2 regions of the Nitrospira tepida genome follow, and region 2 is predicted to be linked to the other one. Evidence: riboswitches for the same ligand, from Rfam matches in the RefSeq annotation. Region 2 holds a riboswitch; the other holds the start of a gene.
What was found. Region 2 has a riboswitch for cobalamin ahead of QWI75_RS13845 (TonB-dependent receptor plug domain-containing protein). Riboswitches for the same ligand answer to the same signal wherever they lie in the genome.

Region 1: it holds a riboswitch for cobalamin, as region 2 does, so the genes downstream of both, QWI75_RS21595 (TonB-dependent receptor plug domain-containing protein) here and QWI75_RS13845 (TonB-dependent receptor plug domain-containing protein) in region 2, are expected to answer to the same signal.

Annotation. Positions count from the first base shown of each region.
Region 1 covers NZ_OX365700.1:4,547,227-4,553,670, forward strand. The annotation lists gene QWI75_RS21590 (cobyrinic acid a,c-diamide synthase CobB) at 1-1,009, opposite strand, end outside; gene QWI75_RS21595 (TonB-dependent receptor plug domain-containing protein) at 1,019-2,947, opposite strand; cobalamin riboswitch at 2,975-3,250, opposite strand; gene QWI75_RS21600 (ABC transporter ATP-binding protein) at 3,408-4,322, opposite strand; gene QWI75_RS21605 (FecCD family ABC transporter permease) at 4,319-5,506, opposite strand; gene QWI75_RS21610 (ABC transporter substrate-binding protein) at 5,503-6,438, opposite strand.
Region 2 covers NZ_OX365700.1:2,906,814-2,913,257, forward strand. The annotation lists gene QWI75_RS13830 (ABC transporter substrate-binding protein) at 1-329, shown strand, start outside; gene QWI75_RS13835 (FecCD family ABC transporter permease) at 332-1,471, shown strand; gene QWI75_RS13840 (ABC transporter ATP-binding protein) at 1,477-2,388, shown strand; cobalamin riboswitch at 2,449-2,644, shown strand; gene QWI75_RS13845 (TonB-dependent receptor plug domain-containing protein) at 2,673-4,688, shown strand; gene QWI75_RS13850 (cobyric acid synthase) at 4,729-6,291, shown strand; gene QWI75_RS13855 (cob(I)yrinic acid a,c-diamide adenosyltransferase) at 6,314-6,444, shown strand, end outside.

The DNA of each region.
Region 1 (6,444 bases), 1.6 Mb from region 2:
GATACATCAGCCCACCGCATTCGGCGTAGATAACGCCGCCTCGCTCCGCGAAGGATCGGATGGCCCGCTTCATCGCCACGTTCGCAGCCAGTGCTTCCCCGTGGAGTTCCGGATAGCCCCCGCCCAGATACAACAGATCGACGTCGGGCAACGTGTGGTCGCTCATCGGCGAGAAGCGGATCAACCGCGCTCCTTCCGCCTCGAGCAAATCGAGGTTGTCCTGATAGTAAAAGCAGAAGGCTTGATCGTAGGCGATGCCGATCCGGATGTCGCGGCCGGTGTGCTGCTTCACCGGAACGATCGGCGCGGCAGGCAATTCAACGCTTGAGCCGGCCAGATGCTCGATCAGATCCAGATCGACCGTCTCCGCCGCGGCTCGGCCCAGCCGCTCGTAGAGATCGGCCGATCCCCGTTCGATCGCCGTCATCAACCCGAGATGGCGATCGGGAATCGACGCCGATGGATCGGTCCGCAGGTACCCCACGACGGCAACGTTCGTTCGCTGGTCGACCGCTGCTTTCAGGAGACGGTAATGGCCGTCGCTGTTGACCCGATTGAAGAGCACGCCGGCAATGTTGAGCAGCGGATCGAACCGGACAAAGCCTTCGACCATCGCCGCGGCGGAGCGAGCCATGGCGCTGCCGTCGATCACGAGCAGCACCGGCGCGTCGAGCTGTTTCGCCAATTCCGCCGTGCTGCCAAGCTCGTTCACCGGCGAGCTGCTGTCGAACAGCCCCATCATGCCTTCCACGATCGAGAGGTCCGCGCCGGCCGCCGCGCGGGTGAAGATCGCTCGATTGACTTCTCTCCCCAGCATCCACCCGTCCAGATTGCGCGACGGACGGCCGGTCGCCGCCTGGTGGTGGCCTGGGTCGATGAAGTCCGGCCCGGCCTTGAACGATTGAACCATCCGACCTCTGGCTGTGAAGGCAGCCAGCAAGGCCAAGGTCACCGTCGTTTTCCCGACGTTGCTGCCGGTGCCGGCGATAATGATCCGCGGCGCCTTCACGATCACTCCTCAGAAAGTCAGTTTAACCCCGCCAAAGACCGACCGAATGGGCGTGCCGAAGCCGATGATTTCTTCATATTGCTGATCGCCCAGATTCTCGACCCGACCGAAGAGTTGCACGGTCCTGTTGATGTCGTAGGTGGCCGACGCATTCACCACCCCGAACGACCCCAACCTGCCCGCCGGGGCATTGTTCGCATCGTTGTTGCGCGCGCCCACGAACCGATAGTCCACGTGTAATTGCAGCGCTGGAATCGGCTTGTAGCTCACGCCCAAGCTGGCCTGATCGATCGGCACACGGGCCAGCCTGCGTCCGTTCGTGAGATCCCGATTCGACGTATAGGTGTACTGCCCGCGAAAACTGAGCTGCTGTGTCACATCGACCTTGAACGAGGCCTCCCATCCCTGCGTCCTGGCTTCCCCTATGTTCTCCGGCCTCAACAGGGCCCCGGCCACGACGTTCTGGATCAGGTTCTCGAAGTCGTTGTGAAAGTAGGTGACGGAGAGGAACAGTTTGTCCTGCCAGAGAGACTGATCGACTCCCACGTCCCAGCCGTGGCTCTCTTCCGGCTTAAGGTCCGGATTGCCGAAACCGGGAAAAAACAATTGGTTGATCGTGGGCGCGCGAAATCCTGTGGCGTACGAGCCGCGGAACTTGGTCCCCGTTTCCGGAATCCGGTAGCCGCCGGTGATGCGGTAGGTCGTGGCGTCGCCGAAGGTATTGAAACTGTCTTGCCTGACTCCGGCTGTAAACAGCACTCGGTCCTGAAGATTCACCTGCGCCTGGGCAAATCCCGCATGGGATGAAAGAATTTTCGTCGGGGACGTGGCCGGTTGGAAGCTGGGGTTGTCACCCTGCTCGTCGCGATATTGATAGCCTGCTGACAACAGGAGTGGTTTCCCAATCTGGAAGTTATGCTGCCATTCGATTCGACGATTGAGGATCTCGATGTCGGACAGGGTCCGCGGCGAGAGCTGGTTGACGACACCCGTCTCAATGTTCCGCCGCACCGACCCGCCGTCGAACGACAGCCGCTCATGGTTTTGCCCAACGGTCAGCTTCTGCGACCACCAGGAAGTCAGCGGCTGTTCATAGGCGGCACTCAAGATGAGCGTGTTAGTCGTGAACTTCGATCCGAGCACATCGAATTTCGAGGTCGTGGTGACATTGTCGAGAAACACATCCGAGTTCCACCAGCGCGCCGTCACGTCGAGCCGACCGTCTTTCGGCAACGTCACCCCGACCCGTCCCGAACCCTGCCAGTTATGAAACGCATCCCGTTCCGTCGCGCCACGCCGATAGTTGGCCACGGAGAAGTTGCTCGTATCCCAACGGGACAGCGAGAGCGCATAGTCCACCGGGCCTTTGGTCCCCGAGACCTGCCCGCCTTCCCGCAACGTGGCGAACGAGCCGTACTCCATAAATGCGCTGCCGGTGAGCGGCCCCGTTCCCCGCTTGGTGATGATGTTGATCACGCCCCCGATGGCGTCTGACCCGTACAACATGCTTTGCGCGCCGCGCAAAATTTCAATCCGCTCGATGTTCTCGGCCGTGAGATTGGCAAAATTGAAGTCGCCGCTGGTCGGGCTGTTGACGATGGCCCCGTCGATCAGGACGAGGGTGTGGGCCGAGTTGGCTCCGCGGATGCGCACCGTGGCGTTGGTGCCGGGCCCTCCGTTCGAGAAGACGGTGGTGCCTTGAGAGAGGCGCAAGGCGTCCACGACCGTCTTGATCCTCTTCTGCTCCAATTCCTCGCCCTTGATGACCTCGACCGCGCTCGTCACCTGCGTGATCGGAAGCGGCGTTTTCGTCGCACTCACGACGACCTCGCTCACTTCGAGCGGCTCGTCCGCCGGCTCCGCCCACGCCGCCGTTCCCATGCTGCCTCCGGCCCAAACCAGACTTGGAATCACGACACACCATCCCCATGACTTCATACACTCCTCCCCCATGCTCGAAGGGCTGAGCAGATCTGTCCGTCGGCTGGGTCTCCTGACTCGCGGATCGTCGCGATCCCGCGCCTTCCCGGCTTGGACGTCATTCGTCATTGGTCATTCGTCATTCGCGGGAAGTGAGAGATCTTCCCCATTCGATTGACGAGTGACGGCTGACGGTTGACGCCTAAACCAGTGGCTCTTGTGCGGGACCACTCCTCGCTTACAGTGGCGGCACCGTGAGGGCTTTGCACCCTCTTCCCCGTCCCCGACGACTTCTTCCTGACCCCCTCCTTGAAGATTGACCCAGTGACCGTACCCCTATCTTTGACGTTGAGGCGCGGGTACATGCGCCTCAGCAACGCGTCATTCGTGAACCGTCATTCGTCATTTGTTGAGAACACCCCTGTGCGTCGCATTTCCCTCCCCGTCTCGCACGGTTGACGAATGCCGGTTGACGTTCTTACGTCGGTCGTCGCATCCACGCCGGCAACGTCACCCGCGGCCGTCCGGACTCAGGATGGCGGTCGACCAGCACGTCGCATCCATAGACGGCCTTGAGCACGTCCGGCCGGATCACCTCCTCCGGCGTGCCGGCGGCGACTAGCGCTCCCTCCTTCATCATCAACATTCGATCGGCATACTGACCGGCCATGTTTAGATCGTGAGAGATCATCAGCAGGGTCAGCCCCTGTCGATCTGCCAGTCGGCGCAGGAGCGCGCTGATGTCGATCTGGTGCGGCAGGTCCAGAAACGCGGTCGGCTCATCCAGCAGCAGGACCTGCGGCGCCTGCGCCAGCGCGCGGGCGATCCAGCAGCGCTGCCGTTCCCCTCCCGAGAGGTCCGTCACGGCGCGATCCTGCAGGTGGGCGACATCCGTGGCCTCCATCGCCTCCCTTGCGATGTCGAGGTCCTCCTCATCTTCCCACCTGAACCCGGCGCGCCACGTCGATCCATGATGCGGATGCCGGCCCATGAGAACCGTTTCGAGAACGGTGAAGGGAAAGACCTGATGACTCTCCTGTGGCACCATTGCCACCGTGCGGGCGACCTCGTCCTGCGGGATCGTCGCCAGATCGCGTCCGCGCAAGCGGATGGTACCGGCCTTCGGGCGGAGGACTTTGCCCAGCAGTTTCAGCAGCGAGGTCTTGCCAGACCCGTTCGGGCCGACGATCCCGACAAATTCACCGGCTCGGATGTCGAAGGTCAGCTCTCGCACAGCCCACAGCAGCCTGTCTGGATTGTCCGCCGGATAACAAAGGCTCAAGGACCGAACTTCATACATCGGTGTCGAGGTCATGGTCTGAACGCCCGCGGTCGCAAACAATGAGTGCCGTTCATCGGCAACCGCATCCCCGTTGTGTTGCCCATCGTTCACGCCAGCCGATCCCTTCGCCAGAGCAGGAGATAGAGAAAGAGGGGTCCACCGGCGAGCGCCGTGACAATCCCCACCGGAATCTCGGTGGGTGCGAGCAGCGTCCTTGCCGCTGTGTCCGCAACCAGCAGGGCCATGCCCCCGACCAGCGCAGAGGCCGGAAACAGGAGCCGGTGGTCCGCGCCGAACAACAACCGCACGGCATGCGGGACCACCATGCCGACGAAGCCGATCATCCCGCTCACGGACACGACGGCGCCGGTCACAAGGGCCGAGGTCACGAAGAGCCGCTTCTTCACCCGCTCCGTATCGACGCCGCAGGAGCGCGCCGCCTCTTCTCCAAGGGTCATGAGGTTGAGTGAGCGCAGTTGGGTCAAGAGCAGCGCAAGCCCGACCAGGATGTAGCCCAGCAGCACGGTGAGCCCGGGAGAGACCTGCAACGTCAGGGTGCCCATCAACCAGGCCATCAAGCCGAACGATCGGTTCGGGTCCATGAGGAGGGTGGAGAACATGATCAGCGCCGAGAAGATCGCGTTCAGAATCACGCCGGCCAACAGGAGGCTGTGGATCGAGAGGCGGCCTTGGGTCGCGCCCAATCGATACACGAGCAGCAGCGACAGCAACCCTCCGGCGAAAGCGCAGAGCGGAAGCGCCGTGAGGGCCAGGAACGAGGTCCCAATGCCGAAGAGGATCGCCAGCGCCGCCCCGAACGCGGCGCCGCTCGATACCCCGACGACATAGGGATCGGCCAGGGGGTTGCGGAGCAAGGCTTGAAGCACGACGCCGACGCAGGCCAGCGACGCCCCGACGATCACGCTCAACAGGACGCGCGGCAGCCGCACGTGAAACAGGATCATGCCGCTCGTCCCGATCGACTCGCGGCCCCAGTCGCCCCGCCTGAGTGCGTGTAGGATGAGATCCGCCATCCGCTGGAGCCCGATATATTCGGTCCCGAATTGGAGACAAAGGATCATCAGCAGGATCAGTCCGGTCGTGAGCAGGCCGAGAACCCTGAACGCTCTCCTGCTCCGGCTGCCCGCGATCCGGTGGCTGCCGTCCATGGTCCGCGGCGCAGGCCGATTCGCTGGTCCGGACTGTGGTCGGGAATGCTGCTCCAGCTCCGCCATCTCCTGCGCCACGTCTCGATGGACGGACGGGCGCGGCATCATGCCGTCTGTCTGCCTCACGGTTGTGGCTCCCCGGCAAAGGCCTCCGGATGGATCGCCCGAGCCAGGGCTTCCAATCCGTCGCCGATTCTGGGGCCGGGACGGTTCAACAGATCGGACGGAACGGAACGGAGCCGGCCCTGCTGCACGGCAGAAAGATCGGGCCATCGCTTCCAGACCTGTTGCTCGCCGGGCGAGATCCCTTCCGCCTTCCCGACCGGAAAAAGCAACACCTCCGGGTCTTCCTTCAACACCACCTCCATGCTGAGGCGAGGGTATGGCATCGCCGCGTCGGCTGCGGCATTGAGCCCGCCGGCCAGACCGATCAATTCATGGATGAAACTGCCCGGCCCGACCGTGATGAGCGGATGGCTGTTCAGGACATAGAGGACACGCCGCGGCGGAAGGGCACGGACTTTGGACTTGATCGCAGCGATCTGCTGCCTGATGGCGGTCGCGACGATGTCAGCCTGAGACTCACGATGAAAGATCCGCCCGAGGGTCTGGAGATGCGCGATGATATCCGCGACGGAACCGGCCGAGAACACGAGCACCGGGATGCGCAACTGCTCGAGTGTGCCGAGCAGGTCCGCCCTCATGAACTCCCGCGGCGCCAGGATCAGATCGGGATCATGGCCGAGAAGCGCCTCAAGGCTGGGATTCGTATACCCGACTTTGGGTTTCGTGGCCGCTTGCGGAGGATAGTCGCAAAACGGCGTGACCGCGACGATCTCCCGGTCCAGGCCGATCGAGAAGAGCAGCTCGGTCAAACTGGGAGCGAGGGAGACGATGCGCGCAGCCTGGTCCGGGACAGAAACGGAACGACGGAGATCATCGACGAAGATCCGTTCAGCCGCATCAGCCGATCGAACCGCAAGGAGGAGGGTGCTCGTGAGGAGCAGCCATGCGAGGAGCGAGCGAACTGACCGTTGGTGAAGCCGGACACAGGACACAAAAAA
Region 2 (6,444 bases):
GCAGCTTTATCCACCACGTCATCGAACTTGCGGGCGGCGCCAACATCGCCGCGGACACAGGGACTGCTTATCCACGGCTTTCAATGGAGACGGTGCTGAAGAGAAACCCGGACGTTCTGCTCTTTCCTGCAGGCGAGTCGGAAGCGGTTTCCGAATCTCAGTTGGTCCAGTGGCGAACCTGGTCCGCCTTGTCAGCGGTCAGGCACAACCGGCTTGTGCCAGTGGCCAGCGACCTCCTGGACCGTCCTGGTCCGCGCATCGTCGAAGGGTTGGAACACCTGGCTCAAATATTCCACTCCGATCCCGTTTCTTCCAATCCCGGACCATGAACGTGGTCACGACACCGTCCGATCACGCCACAGATCGTCCGATGGCGCCGCCGCTGGGCGAACAAGACTTGGCCGCCGCCAACCAGGAACCAGTCATTTCCTCGCCATACCGTGCTTGGATCACGATCGGGAGTTTGGCCCTCTGCACCGTTCTGGGCTTTCTGCTCTGCCTACAATTCGGCGCCGAGGCAATTCCTTTCGCCAAATCCGTTCAGGTGCTGCTCGCCGCCTGGTTTCCGACTCATCAGGGAGAGGGTCAATTTGATGCCGAGGCCGCCATCCTGCTCCATTTGCGGGCTCCACGCCTGCTGCTGGCCTTTTGCGTCGGGAGCACCTTAGCCATCGTGGGCGCCACCCTTCAGGCGCTGGTACGGAATCCGCTCGCCGACCCCTACGTGCTCGGCGTCTCCAGCGGCGCCACCTTGGGAGCCACGCTGGCGATGACGTCCGACTGGCTCACGACCGCCCTGGATGGAACCGGCATTTCGGCCGCGGCATTGGCCGGCGCCGTCATGTCCATCATCGTCGTCTATCGTCTCTCCTCATCCGGATCAGGCTTGCCGGTGCAGACCCTGTTGCTCGCCGGGGTGATCGTGAACGCGATCTGTTCGGCCTTGACGATGTTTCTGACCTCGCTGCTCAGTCCCGACCATCTGTCCCGCGTGATGGCCTGGCTGATGGGGTCCTTGCATCCGGCCGGGTCGTTGCAAATGGGGCTGACCATCCTCGTCGGACTATTCGGCACCGTCGTGTTGACACTCCATGCCGAGCCCCTCAATTGCCTCTTGCTTGGAGAGGAGACCGCCCAGAGCCTGGGACTCGACATCGAGCGGACCAAGCGGCGCCTCTTTGTGTTGACCGCCGTGGTAACGGGTATCGTCGTGGCCGTCAGCGGAATGATCGGCTTTGTCGGCATGATGATCCCGCATGCCCTCCGCTTCATCATCGGACCGGACCACCGCAGGCTGTTGCCAGCCACGGCCCTCGCAGGAGGCTTGTTTCTCATGATCGCCGATACGATTGCGCGCACCGTGATCGCCCCCTCTGAGTTGCCGGTCGGAGTGGTGACGGCACTGATCGGCGGGCCGATCTTCGTCTGGCTCCTGTTATCCGCACACCACGAGCATTTCTTCGGCCGGTGACCTCCATGCCAAGCCCATTGCCCGCCGCGACTGCGGTGAGCGAACAACCACGATCCTGCCCCTACACCATCCGGAATCTCTGGTTTCACTACCCAGCCTCACATCCCGCGCTTCATCGTGCCGTTCCCTGGGTCATCCAGGATCTGTCGCTTGACGTCCGGTCAGGAGAAATCCTGGGCGTCCTTGGTCCAAACGGATCCGGGAAGAGCTCTCTCGTCAAAATCCTGGCGGGCCTGCTCCGCCCGCAACGCGGCGCGATACAGATGTTCGGAGCGGATCTCAGCCAGCTTACTCCCCGGGATCGGGCTCGGCGCATCGCCGTCGTGTTCCAGGATGCGCCTATCACCTTTCCAATGACCATCCGGGAACTCGTCCTGAGGGGGCGCTACCCCCATCGTTCCGAGACCGGGCTGTTTTCCGGTTGGGGATGGGAATCGGTGCAGGATCATGAGATCGTTCGGCAGTCGATGGACGAGGTCGAAATTGCCCACCTGGCGGATCGCCCCCTCCATTCAATATCGGCCGGGGAACGACAGCGGGCCTATCTCGCCAGAGCCCTGGCGCAGCGGACACCGGTGCTGATTCTGGACGAACCGACGGCCTATCTTGATGTCCATCACCAGGTCGCCTGCTTCCGGATCTTGCACCGCCTGCAGCTCGCGCGGAAACAGACGATTGTGATCGTCACCCATGACCTGCATCTCGCCGGCCATCTCTGTGATCGCATCCTGTTGTTGAGCCATGGATTGACGGCGGCGCTGGGACCGCCGCATGAGGTGCTTCAGGCCGACCGCCTCGAATCGGTGTTCCACTGTCGGGTTCGGGTCCTTGTCGAGCCCCATCCCCTGACCTCTCGTCCGATGGTCACCGCCTATCCCGATCTGCGGATGGAAACAGGGAGTCAGTCGCCGCCATAGACAATGCGGCGACCTGAACGCCTGCACCGCGTCCGGTCCCCCGAAGCCGATTGGTGCAGATTCAATTTAACAGGAGGAAGTGAGTCAGGGACCAGAAGAGCAGCACGGGGAAGATGGTGAGACACCATCACGGTACCGCCACTGTATGCGGGGAGTGACCTTCCAGACAGGCCACTGTGTACGACACGTACATGGGAAGGCGGAAGGGAGCAGGGATCCGCGAGTCAGGAGATCCGGCTGCTGCTGAATGCCACAACACCCTTCGAGGTAAAGGGAGGCGGACCATGCAGGATCATCGTTGGGGCCCAATGGCCCTGATGATCGGGATGTGCGTCATGGGCTGGGGAGCACCGGAGGCCTCCGCAGCCGACACAGAAGAGGAGCCGGTGCCGGTGCGGGATGTCATCATCAGCGCGACGAAAACCGAAATTGATGCCAGCAAGGCCACGAGCGCCGTCGAGGTGATTCGCGGCGAGGAGATGGAGCGGAAGAAATTCAGATCCGTCCTGGATGCCTTGCGCCTGGCCCAAGGCATCACGGCCTTCCAATCCGGCGGTCCCGGCAACATTGCTACCGTGCAAATGCGAGGGACGAAGAGCGCTCACACCATGGTGGTGATCGACGGGGTCATCGCCAACAGCCCCAACTCCGGCCTGTTCAACTTCGGCAACCTGTCGGCAGATAACATTGAACGGATCGAGATCCTCCGCGGCGCCCAGAGCATGTTATGGGGCTCCGACGCGATGGGCGGAGTGATCCATATCATTACCAAGAAGGGAAGCGGCGCTCCCACGGCCAATGCTTTTCTGGAATATGGTTCCTTCGCCACGTTGCGGGAGGGGCTATCGGCATCGGGAGCCAGGGGACCCTTCGATTTTTCCTTTACATTGACCCGCTGGGACACCAGCAGCTTCTCCTCGACCAACTACCAGCGTGGGGCCTACGAACGGGACGGCTTCCATAATTGGAATACCTCGGCCAGGATCGGGGCGGCGTTGCCGCACCACGGCCGGCTGGACCTCACCGTGCGCTGGTGGAATGCCGATGTCGATTTCGACGGACAGACAGGCAACAGCGAGCCGGCGGACATGTTCGGAAGCCGCCAGACGACCAGGAACCTGCTTCTCAGCGGTGTCTATGAGCAACCGATCACGGACTGGTGGAGTCAGAAGCTGACCTTGGCCCAAGGGACCGAACGGTTCATGTCGCAGAGCGGCCCGGCCGGATTCAACGTCACGACCGGCCAGCCGATTGTCCCGGATCCCTTCTGTGGCTTTCCCGCTCCGGCCGGATCCTGTTTTTTCCCCTTCGCCGCCGACTTCAAAACCATCAATCGCCGGTTGGAATGGCAACACAATGTTCAGATCGGCAAACCGCTCCTCCTAACCGCCGGATACCAGTTCCGCGAGGAATTCGGAGACAACGCGCAGGATTTCGGCGCCGATTCGGCCAAACGGCGGATCGCCTCCAATGCCGGATTCGCGCAGGCGCAGGTCAATCTCCAGGACCGATTGTTGCTGACCGCCGGCATCCGATACGACAGCTATAACACCTTCGGCGACGCCACCACCTACCGGGTGACTGCCGGATATCACATCCATGAAACCGGGACGAAGCTCCGCGGCAGTTATGCCACAGGGTTCAAGGCTCCCACCCTGAACGATTTGTTCTTTCAATCGGGCGGCTTTCCGGTCAGCAACCCGAATCTAAAACCGGAACGCAGCCAAAGCTTGGATGCGGGTCTCGATCAAAGCTTATGGAAAGGGCGCGTTCTGCTGAGCGGCGGATACTTCTGGAATCACTTCCGCGACTTGATCCAATTCCCATTATTAGGCGCGCCCTCCCTGTGCCCGCCCGAGACGTTTGGCTTCTGCCCCGTGAACATCGCCGCAGCCAGAACGCAGGGGTGGGAGTTTTCCGGCAAGATCAGCCTGATGGACGGCCTGGAGTTGAAAGCGCAATACACGAACACCCATGCGCGGGACCTGACGACCGGCAAACGCCTGGCCCGCTGGCCGGTTGACCAGGCCAGCGTCGGGCTGGCTTATCAACCGATCGCGCCGCTTCACGTGTTTATCGACTACCGGTTTGTCGGCGCACGGAACAATGACATTGCCAACTCGCCGGGACAGCGCCTCGGCTCCTTCGGCGTGGTGAACGTCGCCGCGAGCTATGACCTCACCAAACGCTGGCAGATTTATGGTCGCATCGACAATCTGCTCGGCCAAGACTATGAAGAGATTTTAACCTTTGGGACGCCGATCCGCTCCGTCTTCGGAGGCATCAAGTTCACCTATTGACGGCCTGGCCCGATCAACGTCACATCGTTGCAACGGAACCATGAAGTCCATACAACCTCGCGCCAGGGCCATCGCCGTGCTGGGAACGGCCTCCGATGTCGGAAAGACCGCTGTCTCGGCGGGCTTGTGCCGGATTCTGGTTCGTCACGGCATCCGCGTCGCTCCCTTCAAAGCCCAGAACATGGCGCTGAACTCGTTCGTCACGCCGGAGGGCGGGGAAATCGGGCGCGCCCAAGCGTTGCAGGCGCGGGCCTGTGGATTGGACCCTCACGTGGATATGAATCCCATTCTGCTGAAACCGGAATCCGACAGGCGTTCCCAGGTTATTGTTCGAGGTCAGGCAATCCAGTCACTGGAGGCTCAGGCATATTTTGACCGGCGGGAGGAGATCTGGGCCATCGTGCGCGAGAGCTACGATCGCCTTGCGGGCGCCTACGAGGCGATTGTTATCGAAGGAGCGGGCAGCGCCGCGGAGGTGAACCTTCGCGAGCATGACGTGGTCAACTGGCGGACGGCCCGCTGGGCCGATGCCAAGGTCCTGCTCGTCGCGGACATCGATCGCGGCGGCGTATTCGCGCAAATGCTGGGCACCTTGGACCTCTTGGCGCCAGACGAACGCCGCCGCGTCATCGCGCTTGTCGTCAACAAGTTTCGCGGCGACCCCAGACTGTTTGCCGATGGCCAACAGTATCTTGAAGCGCGCACCGGGCTTCCCGTTTGGCTCGTGCCCTTTCTCCCGGATGCGCATCTCGACCAGGAAGACCGCCTGGACCTGGCCGCCTCCGCTCAGCGAGCATTCTTGGATTCCTCTGTGAATGTCGCCGTGGTGCTGCTGCCCCGCCTGAGCAACTTCACCGACTTCAATGCGCTCGCCCGCGAGGAGGGTCTGAGCCTCCGGTATGTCGCCACCCCAGAGGACCTGAGCCACGCCGATGTCATCATCCTTCCGGGCACGAAAAACACCCTCGACGACCTTCGATATCTCGTTGAGCGGGGATTCGGGCCCGCTTTGAAGGCCCACGTGGACCGGGGAGGGGAGTTGATCGGCATTTGCGGCGGCTATCAAATGATGGGCCGGCACATTCACGATCCGGACGGCCTCGAAGCAGGCGGTTCCTCGCCAGGCTTCGGCTTCCTGGACATCCAGACAGAACTGAAATCGCCCAAGATCTGCCGGCGTGTCCGGGGACGGGTATCGGCTCTCGAAGGACTAGACGATTGCGTGATCGAGGGCTATGAAATCCACATGGGTCGGATCACCGGACGTACGAGGTCGTCCTGTTTTACGCTCCACCGTCCCGCAACCGATGAAGCATTTCGCTCGTGCGATCCCAGCCTGTCCGAGGAAGAAGGGACCTGGGCCTTCGGAGGCCGGGTCTGGGGCACGAGCATCCACGGCCTGTTCGACCATGCGTCGTTTCGGTTGGGATGGATGAACCGCGCCAGAACCAGAAAGGGCCTCCCGGCGATTGGCCTTGCCACCCATCTTTCCGCTTCCGCCTCTCTCGACAGCGCCTTAGACCGATGGGCCGATCACCTCGAGCGCCATATGAATCTCGCATCCATCATAGAAGGCTTCGAGCGATCTTTTCCCAGTGGCTGAGGTCCAACCAAGGGGGAGACCGATGAAGACGAGAAAAGGGGGCATGCGGATCACCAAGGTCTATACCCGCACCGGCGATAAGGGGCGGACCAGGTTGGCCGGCGGGCAGCAGGTGTGGAAGGACAGCGCGCGGGTGGAGGCCTACGGGACGGT